2 regions of the Blastococcus sp. Marseille-P5729 genome follow, and region 2 is predicted to be linked to the other one. Evidence: riboswitches for the same ligand, from Rfam matches in the RefSeq annotation. Region 2 holds a riboswitch; the other holds the start of a gene.
The links. Region 2 has a riboswitch for S-adenosylmethionine ahead of DAA40_RS05705 (MetQ/NlpA family ABC transporter substrate-binding protein). Riboswitches for the same ligand answer to the same signal wherever they lie in the genome.

Region 1: another riboswitch for S-adenosylmethionine. It lies ahead of metB (cystathionine gamma-synthase); the one in region 2 lies ahead of DAA40_RS05705 (MetQ/NlpA family ABC transporter substrate-binding protein).

The regions. Positions count from the first base shown of each region.
Region 1 covers NZ_OMPO01000004.1:70,497-77,525, forward strand. Annotated here, with positions in the region: gene DAA40_RS15570 (YraN family protein) at 1-207, shown strand, start outside; gene DAA40_RS15575 (YifB family Mg chelatase-like AAA ATPase) at 204-1,745, shown strand; gene dprA (DNA-processing protein DprA) at 1,742-2,896, shown strand; gene DAA40_RS15585 (tyrosine recombinase XerC) at 2,984-3,898, shown strand; gene metB (cystathionine gamma-synthase) at 3,895-5,070, opposite strand; SAM riboswitch class I at 5,149-5,269, opposite strand; gene DAA40_RS15595 (murein hydrolase activator EnvC) at 5,283-5,786, opposite strand; gene rpsB (30S ribosomal protein S2) at 6,171-7,029, shown strand, end outside.
Region 2 covers NZ_OMPO01000001.1:1,151,074-1,158,102, forward strand. Annotated here, with positions in the region: gene DAA40_RS05695 (methionine ABC transporter permease) at 1-445, opposite strand, end outside; gene DAA40_RS05700 (methionine ABC transporter ATP-binding protein) at 442-1,215, opposite strand; gene DAA40_RS05705 (MetQ/NlpA family ABC transporter substrate-binding protein) at 1,218-2,087, opposite strand; SAM riboswitch class IV at 2,346-2,461, opposite strand; partial or broken gene DAA40_RS05710 (IS3 family transposase) at 2,648-2,890, opposite strand; tRNA gene DAA40_RS05715 (tRNA-Lys) at 2,968-3,040, opposite strand; gene DAA40_RS05720 (DUF4259 domain-containing protein) at 3,206-3,607, shown strand; gene DAA40_RS05725 (NADP-dependent oxidoreductase) at 3,634-4,656, shown strand; gene DAA40_RS05730 (hypothetical protein) at 4,771-5,388, opposite strand; gene DAA40_RS05735 (hypothetical protein) at 5,607-6,191, opposite strand; gene DAA40_RS05740 (hypothetical protein) at 6,478-6,939, opposite strand.

The DNA of each region.
Region 1 (7,029 bases), on a different contig from region 2:
GAGGTGAAGACCCGCTCGTCCAACCGGTTCGGCACGCCGATGGAGGCGTTGACCCCGGCGAAGGTCGAACGCATCTATCGGCTCGCCACGATATTCCGCCGGCAGCACCGAGTCGGCGCCGAGCGGGTCCGCTATGACGTCGTGTCGGTGATGGCCCCCCGTGGCTACCGGCCGGTCGTGGAGCACCTGCGAGGAGCGCTGGGATGAACGGGGTCAAGATCGCCGCGGTGTCCTCGATGACCATCGACGGTGTCACCGGCATCCCGGTCGGGGTCGAGTGCGGGCTGAGCCCCGGCTCGCCCCAGGACTCGCGCATCCTCGGGCTACCCGACACCGCGGTCCGCGAATCGTTCACCCGGATGCGGTCGGCCCTCGCCAGCTGCGAAGGGTATGAGTGGCAGACCCGCAAGATCGTGTTCAATCTGTCGCCGGCGCACGTCCGAAAACAGGGCAGTGCCTTCGATTTGGCGTTCGCGATGGCCATGCTGGTCCTCGACGAGAAGGTCGAGAAGTCGCGTGTCGAGGACACCGTCTTCTTTGGCGAGCTCGGCCTCGACGGACGCCTGCACCCGGTGCGCGGAGCGCTGCCGGTACTGCTGGCCGCAGCCCGCGCCGGTGCCCGGCGGGTCGTGCTGCCGTTGGCGAACCGGGCCGAGGCGTCGATCTCGCTCGGCTCCGAGATCGACCTCGAAGTGCTGTGCGCGCCGTCGCTGAACGAGTTGTATCGCATGTACTGCGGCCACGACCACGCGGTCGAGACGATCCGGCCCGCAGCCCCGGCCCGTCCGCCACACTTGCCGGACCTGGCCGACGTGAAGGGACAGCCGGTCGGCAAGCGGGCGCTGGAGATCGCCGCTGCCGGCGGGCATCATCTGATGCTCGGCGGTCCCCCGGGCGCCGGCAAGACGATGCTCGCGCAGCGGCTGCCAGGCATCCTGCCAGCGCTGACCGAGCAGGACGCTCTGGTCGTCACCTCGATCCGGTCCGTCAGCGGGAGCATCGATCCCGACTATCCGCTGCAGACCTGGCCGCCGTTCGAGGACCCCCACCACAACGCCAGCCCGGTCTCGCTGATCGGTGGGGGCTCGCCGGTCGTGCGGCCGGGGGCCGTGAGCCGCGCCCACCGCGGCGTGCTGTTCCTCGACGAGGCGCCGGAGTTCGCCGCACACGTGCTCGACCAGCTCCGCCAACCGCTCGAATCGGGCACGGTCACCGTGCATCGCGCCGTGGGCAGCTACACCTTCCCGGCGCGTTTCCAGCTCGTTCTGGCCGCCAACCCGTGCCCGTGCGCGGCGGCGTCGGGCACGTGCGTCTGCACGAGCATCGTGCGCCGTCGCTACCAGTCCCGGCTCTCGGGCCCGTTGCTGGACCGTGTCGACCTCCTGGTCGACCTGCTGCCGCCGGCCCGCGGTGCGCTTCTGGACCACTCCGGTGCCGAGGAACCGAGCGCGGCCGTGGCGCAGCGGGTCACCGCCGCACGCGAGCGAGCCGCGGCCCGATGGACCGGCCGGCTGAACGCCGAGGTCGCCAGCAAGACGTTGCGCCGTCACTGGCAGCCCCAGGGGACCAGCCGCGACATCCTCGCGAAGGCATACGACGCGGGACGGCTGACCGGCCGCGGATACGAACGTGTCCTGCGCGTCGCCTGGACGATCGCGGACCTCGCCGGGCACGAGCAACCGGCGTTCGACGACATTGCCGAGGCGCTCGCGTTCCGGCAGCGGCTCCGCGGGGTGGCGGCATGAACGGGCTCCGGCAGGTCGGCGACGGCTCCCCGCGCGCGGCGTACGCCTGGCTCAGTCGCGCCTGTGAGCCCGGCAGCCGCGAGCTGTGGGCCTACGTGTGCTCGCTGGGCGCGGTCGAGGTGGCGGCCCAGCTGCGGGCGGGAGATGCGCCGTCCCGCCTGCAGCACGCCGTCGGTGCTCGCGCCGGCGAGGACCGCAGCCTGCACGATCTCGATCTCGTGCACCGGGCCGGGGGCCGGTTCGTGATCCCCGAGGACGACGACTGGCCGGGTGAGGTGCTCGAGCCCATGGCGGCGGCGTCCGCCGGCGGCGAGGTGCGGGTCGTCCCGCCGTTGGCGCTGTGGGTCCGCGGCAGCGCCCCGCTCACGCCGATGCTCGAGCGAGCCGTGGCGGTGGTCGGTGCCCGCGCATCGAGCAGCTACGGAGAGCTGGTGGCGGGGGAGATCTCGTACGGTCTCGCCGAGCGCGGGGTGGCGGTGATCAGTGGTGGCGCGTTCGGGATCGACGCCGCCGCGCACCGCGCCGCCCTGGCCGCGAACGGCGTCACGGTCGCGGTGCTGGCCGGGGGAGTGGACCGGGTCTACCCGAAGGGAAACGCGCACCTGCTCGACGAGATCGCGCGGCGCCACGCGTTGATCAGCGAGTTCCCGCCCGGGGCCGCGCCGATGAAGCAGCGCTTTCTGATCCGCAACCGGCTCATCGCCGGGCTCTCGACCGGCACCGTGGTGGTCGAGGCCGCGCTGCGCAGCGGTGCGCGGTCGACGGCTGCTCGCGCTCGAGAGATGGGCAAGGCAGTCATGGTGGTCCCAGGGCCCGTTACCTCGGCCGCCTCGGCCGGCTGTCTGCAGATGCTGCGGGAGGAGTCGGTGATCGCAGTCGGCAGCACCGCGCACGTGCTGGACGCCGTCGGGGCAGCGGGCGTCGACCTCGCGCCGCTCGAGCGCGCGCCCGACCGTGTAGGTGATGACCTCGATCCGGGGCTGAAACGGCTGCTCGATGCAGTCCCCGCGCGCCGCGCGGTACCAGCCGACTCCATCGCCGGCGTGGCCGCGACCTCCGCCTCCGAGGCGCTACGCGGGCTGATCGTGCTCGAGATGATGGGCCTCATCGAGCAGCATGACGGGCGATGGCGGCTCATCCCCCGCAGTTAGGGATTAACCAGCTCGGTACATAACGATCCAGGACGCTGGCGGCGCGTCGGTTTGGACGCGGCCGGGACCGCTGGTCACGGTAGGCGAGTGGACGAGTTCGACCTTCCGGACGATCTGGCCCGCGTGCTGGGCCAGTACGAGCGGAGCCTGACGCTCGAGCGTGCGGTGTCCGCGCACACCGTCAAGGCCTACATCTCGGACGTCCGCGGCCTGCTTGATCATCTGGTGCGCATGTCGGGCGAGTCCGTGAGCGCACTCGACCTAGGTGTGCTGCGCTCCTGGCTGGCCAAATCGCGCACCATGGGTGCCTCCCGCAGCACTCTGGCCCGCCGGGCGGCGAGCGCCCGGTCGTTCACCTCGTGGGCGGCGGCCAAGGGTCTGATAGACGCCGATCCCGGGCCCCGGCTGGCCTCACCTTCCGCGCGCCGCGCATTGCCGGAGGTGCTCAGCCAGGAGCAGGCCGCCGGCTTGGTCGACTCGATCGAGGGCGATGATCCCGTGGCGCTGCGCGACCGCGCGATGCTCGAGCTGCTGTACGCCGGGGGGATCCGGGTCAGCGAGCTGGTCGGGCTGGACCTCGACAGCTACGACGCGGCCCGGGTGCTGCTGCGCGTGCTCGGCAAGGGTGACAAGGAGCGCAGCGTGCCGATCGGGTCGCCGGCCCGCGCGGCGCTCGAGGGCTACCTACGCCAGGGCCGGCCGGGCCTGGTCTCCAGCCGGACGACGACCGCCTTGTTCCTCGGCGTCCGAGGCGGCCGGATCGACCAGCGGGAGGTCCGCCGGATCGTGCATCGGGCCGCGAGCGCCGTTGACGGAGCCCCGGACATCGGTCCGCACGGCCTGCGGCACAGCGCGGCGACGCATCTGCTCGAGGGCGGCGCGGACTTGCGCTCGGTGCAGGAGCTGCTGGGACACGCCTCGCTGGCCACCACCCAGATCTACACGCACGTCTCGGTCGAGCGGCTGCGTGCCGCGTTCAACCAGGCCCACCCGCGCGCCTAGCCGATCGCGGCCGCCCGATCGAGAGCGGCGGTCAGATCCGCGACCAGATCCGCCGGATCCTCGATACCCACCGAGAGCCGGAGCAGCCCGTCGCTGATCCCGGCGACCGCGCGGGCCTCCGCGGTCATCGAGGCATGCGTCATGGTCGCCGGGTGCGCCACGAGTGACTCCACGCCACCCAGCGACTCGGCGAGGCTGAACAGCGCGAGGCCGTCCAGGAACGCCCGCACCGCGGACGTGCCGCCGGCGAGCTCGAACGACAGCATGGCGCCGTATCCATCCTGCTGCCGCGCCGCGATCTCGTGACCCGGATGGCTCGGCAGCCCCGGGTAGTTCACCTGCGCGACCGCCCGGTGCGCACAAAGCGCGTCGACAACGGCTGCCGCGCCGTCCTGGTGCGCCCGCATCCGGGGGGCGAGCGTACGAAGTCCACGCAGCGTCAGGAAGGAGTCGAACGGGCTGCCCGTGATGCCGATCGTGTTCGACCAGTAGGCCATCTGCTCATGCAGCTCGGGCGTCGCCGAGACGATGGCGCCGCCGACCACGTCGCTGTGCCCGTTGAGGTACTTGGTAGTCGAGTGGACGACCACATCGCAGCCCAGCTCGATCGGGCGCTGCAGCACCGGTGACAGGAAGGTGTTGTCGGCGACGACGGTGGCGCCCACCTCGTGCGCGCGCCGCGCGACGTCGGCCACGTCGGTGATCCGCAACAGGGGGTTGGACGGCGTCTCGATCCACACCACGCTCGGCGCGGGCTGCGCCGTGAGCGCCGCGTCCAGGGCGCGGGGATCGGTGAAGTCCACGAGGTCCACGTCGAAAGCGCCCTTCTCGCCGAGCGAGTCCAGCAGCCGCCAGGTGCCGCCGTAGCAGTCATGCGGGGCGAGGATCCGCTGGCCGGGGGAGAGCAGCGCGTGCAGGACGACCGTGATGGCCCCCATGCCGGTGGCGGTGATGATCCCGCCGGCCCCGCCCTCCAGATCGCTGATCGCGCCGCCCAGCTGGTCTCGGGTCGGGTTGCCGCTGCGCGTGTAGTCGTACTGGCGGGGCTCGCCGAACCTGGCGAAGGTGAAGTTGCTCGACAGGTGCAGGGGCGGGACGACGGCCCCGTGCTGGGTGTCGGACTCCAGCCCGGCGCGGACGGCGCGGGTCACGGGGGAGTGCTGCTGAGTCATGGTGTGGCACCTCTCGGTCGAAGGGCACGACGCCATGCGGATCGACCAGGTGCAATCGCGCCGGCCGCGGCCTGGCGCAACCCATCTGCCGGTCAGCCCGAGGGCTACCGCAGGACTTGGCACCGGCCTTCGATCTTGCGTGTCGAAGGTGGTTGCCCCGGCGTCAGCGGGCCTGTCCCTCAGCCGGTCGTGATGGTTGTGGGAACACCCTACTACAGCGGCAGCAGCCGGACGCGACGTGGTCGCAGCAGGCTCAGCGGGTCGAGGTACCGCTCGCCGCGACGGGCTCCCCAGTGCAGGCACGCCGCCGCTGCGCACTCAGGATGCGCGGCCTGCAGGACGCCAATCGGCTGTTCTCGCGTCACGGGGGCGCCCGCGCTCACGGAGGCCACCACCGGCTCGTACGTCGTGCGGATGCCGTCGGGGTGGTCGATGGACACGACCGGTTTGCCCGCGACCTCTCCCGCGAACGCGACGACGCCGTCCCCCGCAGCGAGGACCGTGGCGCCGGGCGACACCGCAAGGTCGACTCCGCGGTGTCCCGGGAGCCACGGCTTGTCGGGCGGATCGAACTCCCTCGAGACCGTCGGGTTCCCGGCCAGCGGCCAGTCGTAGCGCGAGGACGCCGCGTCCGCCCGTTCGACCAGCGCGGCGATCGATAGGAGCGCCATCAGCAGGGTGATCGCGGCGCGACGCAGTGGGTGGGTTCGGGTCATGGCGCGATCCAACGCTGTACCGGTCGCGCCGTCGCGCGGCCCGGCCTGGGCTGTGGACGATCCACGGGAGTGTGGACGGCGAGCGGCGTGCCGCGTCTTTCCACCTCGGGGTGTGCTACCGACCGGCGGCCCGCCCGCCTCCGCTGCCCCGCAGAACCTACGCGCGGCCGATCCCGTATGATTCTTGCCAGCGGTTCGTGCGGGGCAGACCGGCGAGCCGACTTCGCGCGTCCAGACCCGTTCACGGGTCGACTCAGCTACGGTCCGGCGAGAGCCGGTGGAGTCGGGGCGCCAGGGGCCCTGCCGAACCCGGCCGGGCCGACAACCATAGAAAAGGACCGTCCGGCGTGCTTGGCCGAGACGGTCAGAAGAAGGAGAACGGCAATGGCCGTCGTCACCATGCGTCAGCTGCTCGACTCGGGCGTGCACTTCGGACACCAGACCCGCCGCTGGAACCCGAAGATGAAGCGCTTCATCCTGACCGAGCGCAACGGCATCTACATCATCGACCTGCAGCAGACCCTGTCATACATCGACAAGTCCTTCGAGTTCGTCAAGGAGACCGTCGCGCACGGCGGCACCGTGCTGTTCGTGGGCACCAAGCGCCAGGCCCAGGAGGCGATCTCCAAGGAGGCCACCCGCGTCAACATGCCGTACGTGAACCACCGCTGGCTCGGCGGCATGCTCACCAACTTCGGCACCGTGCACAAGCGCCTGCAGCGGCTCAAGGAGCTCGAGCAGATCGCCGAGACCGGCGGCGACACCGTGATGACCAAGAAGGAACAGCTCATCCTGGACCGCGAGCGCGAGAAGCTATCGAAGACTCTCGGTGGCATCCGTGACATGGCCCGGGTCCCGTCGGCGATCTGGATCGTCGACACCAAGAAGGAGCAGATCGCGGTCGGCGAGGCCAAGAAGCTGAACATCCCGATCGTCGCCATTCTCGACACCAACTGCGATCCGGACGAGGTCGACTACCCGATTCCGGGCAACGACGACGCCATCCGCTCGGCCGGCCTGCTGACCCGCGTCATCGCCGACGCGTGCGCCGAGGGCTTGCTGGCGCGTGCCTCGCAGACCGGCAAGGCGGAGGGCGAGGACAAGCCCAATCGCGACGAGGTCGCCGCGGACGAGCCGCTGGCAGAGTGGGAGCGCGAGATCCTCGAGGGCGCCAAGCCGGACGAGGCCGCTGCGCAGCCCCCCGCTACCGAGCAGTCCGCCGGGCAGGCCGCCGCCCCGGCCG
Region 2 (7,029 bases):
CGGGCAGCGACTCCGGAAGCAGCACCTTGCGCACGATCTGCCAGCCGGTCGAGCCCATCGCCTGCGCGGCCTCGATCTTGCCGGTCGCGATCTCGCGCAGCGCCGACTCGACCACTCGGCCGAAGAAGGGGATGCTCCCGATCGTCAGTGGCACGATCGCAGCCTCCGGTCCGAAGGCCGTCCCGACGATCGCCCGGGTGACCGGGATCAGAGCGATCAGCAGGATCAGGAAGGGCAGCGAGCGTCCGATGTTGACGATCGCACCCGTCACGGCATTGATGAGTCGTTGCGGCCAGAGTCCGCTCGGGCTCGTGATGTATAGCACGACGCCGACTGCGCCCCCGATCACGACGGTCAGAACGAAGGCGACCGAGACCATAAGAGCGGTCTGGCCGAGGGCCTCCCACAGCTCGGGAAGCGCCTCTCCGACGGTCGTCTTCCTCATAGCAGCATCCTCTGCCGTTGCTGTAGGTAGCGCGGTATGACCGGCTTGTGCTCGAGGAGCTGTCCGAGCGGCGACGAGCCGCCGACGAGCTCGGCCAGGGGACCGGCGTCCACCACCGCCCCGTCGGCGAGCAGTGCTGCCGAGTCACAGGCCCGCCGTACGACGTCGAGCTCGTGCGTGATCACCACGACGGTAAGACCGAGCTCCTGGTTGATGTCGATGACCAGATCGAGGATCTGCTCGGTGGTGGCCGAGTCGAGCGCGCTGGTCGGCTCATCGCACAGCAATACCTTCGGGTCGGCTGCGAGCGCCCGGGCGATGCCGACGCGCTGCTTCTGACCGCCCGACAGCTGCGCCGGGTATGACTCCGATCTGTCGGCCAGACCCACCAGTTCGAGCAGCTCGAGTGCCCGCTCGCGGCGCTGTTGCGGGGGCACGCCGACGATCTCGAGCGGAAACTCCACGTTCCCCCGCGCCGTACGTGAGCTCAACAGGTTGAAATGCTGGAAGACGACGCCGATGTCGCGGCGCGCCCCGCGCAAGGCCCGCTTCGACAGGCCGGTAAGCGACCTCTCGTCGAGCAGCACTTCGCCCGAGGTCGGGCGCTCGAGTAGGTTCAGGCACCTCAGCAAGGTGCTCTTCCCTGCGCCGCTGCGTCCGACGATTCCGTAGATCTCGCCTCGCGCGATCGACAGGTTGATGTCACGCAGGGCAACGACCGGTCCATCGGCGCCCCGGTACTCCTTGCGCAGGTCGACGATCTCGATCATCGCTACTTGGTCCCGTTGACCGCGATGACGGAGCCCTCATAGGTCTGGTCGATCCACTTCGCGATCTCCTCCGACTCGAGTGCCTCGGTCAGATCCTTCACGCGCGGGTCGTCGGCTAGCTCCTTCTTGACCGTGAGCGTGTTGGCATATGGGTTGCCGTCGACCTTCTCCAACGCGAGCGCGTCCTCCGCCGGCTTGAGCCCGGCCTCGAGCGCGTAGTTGCCGTTGATGACGCTCAGCGCGATCTTCGCGTCGGACAGCGTGTTGGGCAACTGTGCCGGGTCGATCTGCACGAAAGACAGGTTATGCGGATTGCCGACGACGTTCTTCTCGGTGACCTGGCTGTAGTCGAGTCCGGGATCGTCGGCGTTCACGTTCAGCTGCACGAGTCCGGCGTCCTGCAGCAGGAACAGCCCGCGCGCGAAGTTGCTGACATTGTTCGACAGTGCGACCGTAGCCCCCGAGGGGACGTCGGTAAGGCTCTTGACCTTCTGTGAGTAGACGCCCAGGGGTTCGACGTGCACCTTCGCCACGTTGACGAGGTCGTCGACCTGGTGCTCAGCCGACCACGACTTCAGGTAGGGATCGTGCTGGAAGTAGTTGGCGTCCACATCCCCGGCTTCGAGAAGCTGGTTGGGGTCGATGTCTCCAGAGATCTCCTTGATCTCGATCTCGGTGTCACCGAGGAGGGCCTCCTTCTGGATCTCCTTGAGGATCTCGCTGTGTGGCACCGACGACGCCATGACGACGAGGGGATCACTCGAGCCGCCCTCATCGGAGGACCCGCAGGCTGATAGCGATCCGGTGAGGGCGATGGCGGTGACGGCGACTGCCGCGCGGTAGATGGCGCGGCTGGAAAGGGTGCGAATCATGATCTTCCTTCGTGGGTGGTCATGCCTCGCCGGCACACCTGGCACAGCAGGTGTGGGGACGATGGCATACAAAGAACAGCGACTGAGCGCTGGAAAGGGGTGGTGCCGGGGGTCTACGGCGAGGCGACGGCTCGTCCGCGAGCGGAACTTAGTTCAGCGACAACAGCACATTCGCGACGCGCATGACGTCGGTACATTGCAGCCGCGGAAGCTGATTTCCATCGAGACCCCGTGATCTTCAGTCACCGTCTGAGGCGGCGACCACTTTTATCCGACCTCGGCTGAGGCCCGGATCAGGTATTCACCTAGGGCACCCCGCAGTGGCTGAGGGAAGCCGTCCAGCAAGCTAGGGCTTGGCGCTGGATCTCTTTACCTTCGCGAGCGACCGTAGCAGACGTTTGAATACTTGACAACTGGCCGCTCCGCTACCCTCGTCGCGCGACTCCTCGAGCGCAGTTGCATCGAGACACGTCAAGGCTCCAGGATGGGCGGGCATCGCGGCCACAGCGAGGCGGGCTTGTGGCCCGCGTTGGCGCCCTCGTCCGTCGCGACCGTCAGGGCTCATCACCCAGCCGGCGGTTCTCGGCCTTCAGCCGTTTGAGCGCGGCGGCTTCCTCGCTGGCCTGCCCATCACGCTCCCCGGCATCGACCTCAGCCTGCACCACCCAGCGACGCAACGATTCGACACCTTCCTGGCGAGCGACGGCCTCGATCGCCTTCGCCCGAGACGGGTACTCGCCCTGGTGCGCGCGCACCGGCCACACCGCCTGCTCACGGGCAGCAACATCAATCTTCCTTGGCATAACCCCGTCCTTTCAACTCGAAAGGAAGCGGCATCAAACCTGGGACGGTTCAGCCCGCGGAATGACCCCCCGGATAGTGGGCCCCGTGGGACTCGAACCCACAACCTACGGATTAAAAGTCCGCAGCTCTGCCAATTGAGCTAGAGGCCCAGGAGCCGCCTATGGCGACGTCCGCCCACGATCATACGGCGTGCCCGACACACTTCCCGACGGCTCCGAGACCGCAGGTCCGGCAGATTTCGCATCGTGCAGGTAGCGCTACGCGTGTGGCCCCTGCGAAGATGTCCGGGTACAACCACGCGCAGGAGGAGATAGATGGGTGCATGGGGCACCGGCCCGTTCGAGAATGACGACGCCCTTGACCTGGTCGGTGAGATCAACGATTCCGAGCCCGATGCAGTAGCCGAGCTGCTCACCGACATCCTCGATGTGCCCGATCCTGACGAGGAGATGGACGAGGTCGACGGCACCGAGGCGTACGCCGTGGCGGCGCTGCTCGCCGCCAAGCTGGAGCGCCTGGAGGTCACCTCCCCCGACGTCCTCGATGCCGTCTCAAAGATCCCGACAGAGGTGGTGGGTGCACTGCTGCCGAACGCGCGCACGATGCTCACCCGGATCCTCGGGGAGAACAGCGAGTTCGCCGAGCTGTGGATCGAGTCGGGGCGTCTCGAGAAGATCCGCGGCGAGATCGGCAAGATCCAGCGCGCCCTGCGCTAGCGATCCAGCCGCCTACACTCACTCTCGTGAGTGACTCGAGCGCGCCTGCCCGCACCAACACCAAGACCATCCTGACGGCGCGTCCGTCGGGCATCCCGGACGAGTCGTGCTTTGAGATCGTCGAGGAGCCCGTTGCTGCTCCGGCGGCGGGTCAGGTCGTGGTCCGCAATGAGTACCTCTCCGTCGATCCGGCGATGCGGGGTTGGGTGAGCGCGGTCGCCAACTACTCCGAGCCCGTGCCGATCGGTGCCGTCATGCGTTCGTTCGCCGCAGGCGAGGTCGTGGAGTCGCAGCACCCCGATTACCCCGTCGGCACGAAGGTCATGGGGATGCTCGGCTGGCAGCAGTACGCCACCGTCGGCGCCGATGCGATCTGGCGCAAGGTCACCGAGGACGACCTGCCGCTCTCGCTGAGTCTCGGCGTCCTCGGTCTCAACGGCCTGACGGCGTGGGCCGGCGTCCGCGAGGTGCTGCGACCCGAGTCTGGTCAGAGCGTCGTCGTCTCGACCGCCGCCGGAGCCGTAGGCTCGCTCGTCGGCCAACTATGCAAGGCGATCGGATGCCGGACCGTCGGCATCACCGGCAGCGCTGAGAAGGTCGCTCTGTGCGTCGACGAGTTCGGGTTCGACGCCGCGGTCGACTACCGCTCGTCGACCTTCGTCGATGACCTCGCGGCAGCGTTGCCGGACGGCGTCGACCGCTACTTCGACAACACCGCCGGGTCGATCACGGACGCCGTCCTCGAGCATCTGAACACCCACGCGGCGATGGTGGTGTGCGGTACGGCGTCCATCTCGTCGTGGGACCCGTGGCCCACCGGTCCGCGCATCGAGCGGCGCATCCTCACCACCCGGGCCCGGGTCGAAGGGCTGCTGGCCTTCGATTTCATGGACCGCCTCCAGGAGGCCGTCGCTGATCTGGCCGGCATGGTGCGCGCCGGCGAGCTCACCTATCGGGAGGACGTTCTGGAAGGCATGTCCAGCGCTCCGGGCGCCATCGCTGGTCTGTATCGCGGCGAGAACCTCGGCAGACGGGTCATCCGCCTCTAGCCTGGATTATTGCCGGTTCCGAACCCCGCCTCGCCGGCTACTGGTCGGTAGTTGTCCCCGGATGTGGCAATCCCGCCGCAGCTGGGGACATGTTGTTCTGTGCCGCCTGGCCCGTCAGTCGGAGTTCGGATCGATGAGCTCCGGCTTCGCCGTCAGGACGGCGATCGGGATCGTCACCGGCGCGCTCACAAGATCCGGCAGAGTGCCGCCCACGGTGCTCGTACCGTCGAAGCCGGTCCAGGTCACCGAATAAGCAACCTGCACCGTCACATTCCACGAACCACCGTCGGTCTCCTGCGTGAACTGCACCGAACACGTAGGCGACGGCTCATCCATCGGAGTGCCCGCCGGAACCGGCGTCCCCGGTCCGGCGCAGGACTTCTGCGCGGTCGCACCATCGTTCGGGTCGATGATGATCGTGTGCGGAGCAATCGTCGCCTGCACCCAGACCGGGCCGACCTCGACCCGCGGCGTGAGAGTCGTCCACTGTGCAGCATTCATCCACACCCAGGTGTGTACGTTCTTCAACGTCGCCCGCCGACCATCCTGCAGCAGATAGAAAGGATCCAGACTCACCTCCGGCGTCACCACCGTGACCGACGAGGTAGCCGACTGCGCCAACACCTCCGGCGAAGGCAACTCCGGCGCAGGCGCTGCGGGGGGAGGACCAGACGGGCACCCCGTGAGGCCGACAGCACAGATTCCTGCCCAACTAGCCTGCTCGACCGTCATCGGGGGCGGATCAGGAGACCTTCGGGGAGCGGCTGGGACGTTACTTGGCGTCGCAGCTGCAGGCGGTGGTGGCGATGGTTCCTCACCATGGAAACTTCCGTCCACGGAGGCAGTTCCGTTGCTCGGATCAGTAGAGGCGCTCGGTGCAGCACCCGCGGCGCTGACGCCTATTATCAGCACGCCGCAGCAGGCGCTCACAACGACCGTGCTGAGCCTAGTCAACATGCCTCATTCGTCGCGACCGCCGAATGAACCATCCACTTGCCCGCATCCTCGATGACGAGTTGCGCCTCGACCCGGGTGCCGGGTCCTCCCCTCGCGACGACCTGACCACCGGAAATGCTCACCATCTCCTCGGTGCTGCCGTCGCGACACTCTATGACCGTCGCGCCGTTCCCCACAATGACCACTTCGAGTGGACCGAACGTGATCCCTCCGCTAGGTTTTCTGTCTTCAGCGGCAAACTGCTGGAACACCTTGACCCAGTTCTCGACGACGGGTTGCTCCGCGAAGGGGGTAAAGGCGGCGCGAACCTCGTCGTCGGTCGGCGTCGTCAACGTGTAGATCGCGTTGTAGTAACCCTTGTACTGATCAACCACCGCCTGCTCGTCCGGGGAGAACGACGAGCTCGCGGAAGCGGCCGACTCGCTGCCGGACGAGACTTCCGAAGTCTCAGAGGCGGTAGCGGACGATGTTGCATCGCTAAGGTCGGTGGGCTGGGTGGGCTCATCGGTACATCCCGCGCCGGTCATCACGAACGCGCCGACCATCATCCCTGCGGCCCATCGCATGACACGGCCCATCGTGCACTCCCCGCTCGTCGGCGTCCCTCGCTCGCTTCGAGCTCCAGCCGCCACAGAATAACCAGCGCACGACGGTCAAACCAGGGTTGTCCACAACGCCATCTGCGACGAATACTCCCGCCCAATCCGGAAAGCTCCTGCAGCACTGCCGAGGTGCGCTCAAAGATCTCGAAAAGGCAGCCTGCCTGCACAGAACTCCGCCTCGCCGGTTACTGGTCGGTAGTTGTCCCCGGATGCGGCAATCCCGCCGCAGCTGGGGACATGTTGTTCTGTGCCGCCTGGCCCGTCAGTCGGAGTTCGGGTCGATGAGCTCCGGCTTCGCCGTCAGGACGGCGATCGGGATCGTCGCCGGTGCGCTCACGAGGTCGGGCAGAGTGCCGCCCACGGTGCTCGTACCGTCGAAGCCGGTCCAGGTCACCGAATAAGCAACCTGCACCGTCACATTCCACGAACCACCGTCGGTCTCCTGCGTGAACTGCACCGAACACGTAGGCGACGGCTCATCCATCGGAGTGCCCGCCGGAACCGGCGTCCCCGGTCCGGCGCAGGACTTCTGCGCGGTCGCACCATCGTTCGGGTCGATGATGATCGTGTGCGGAGCAATCGTCGCCTGCACCCAGACCGGGCCGACCTCGACCCGCGGCGTGAGAGTCGTCCATTGCGAGGAGTTCATCCACACCCAGGTGTGTACGTTCTTCAACGTCGCCCGCCGACCATCCTGCAGCAGATAGAAAGGATCCAGACTCACCTCCGGTGTCACCACCGTCACCGACGTGACAGCTGACTGCGCCAACACCTCCGGCGAAGGCAACGCCGGCGCAGGCGCCGGCGCCGCTGT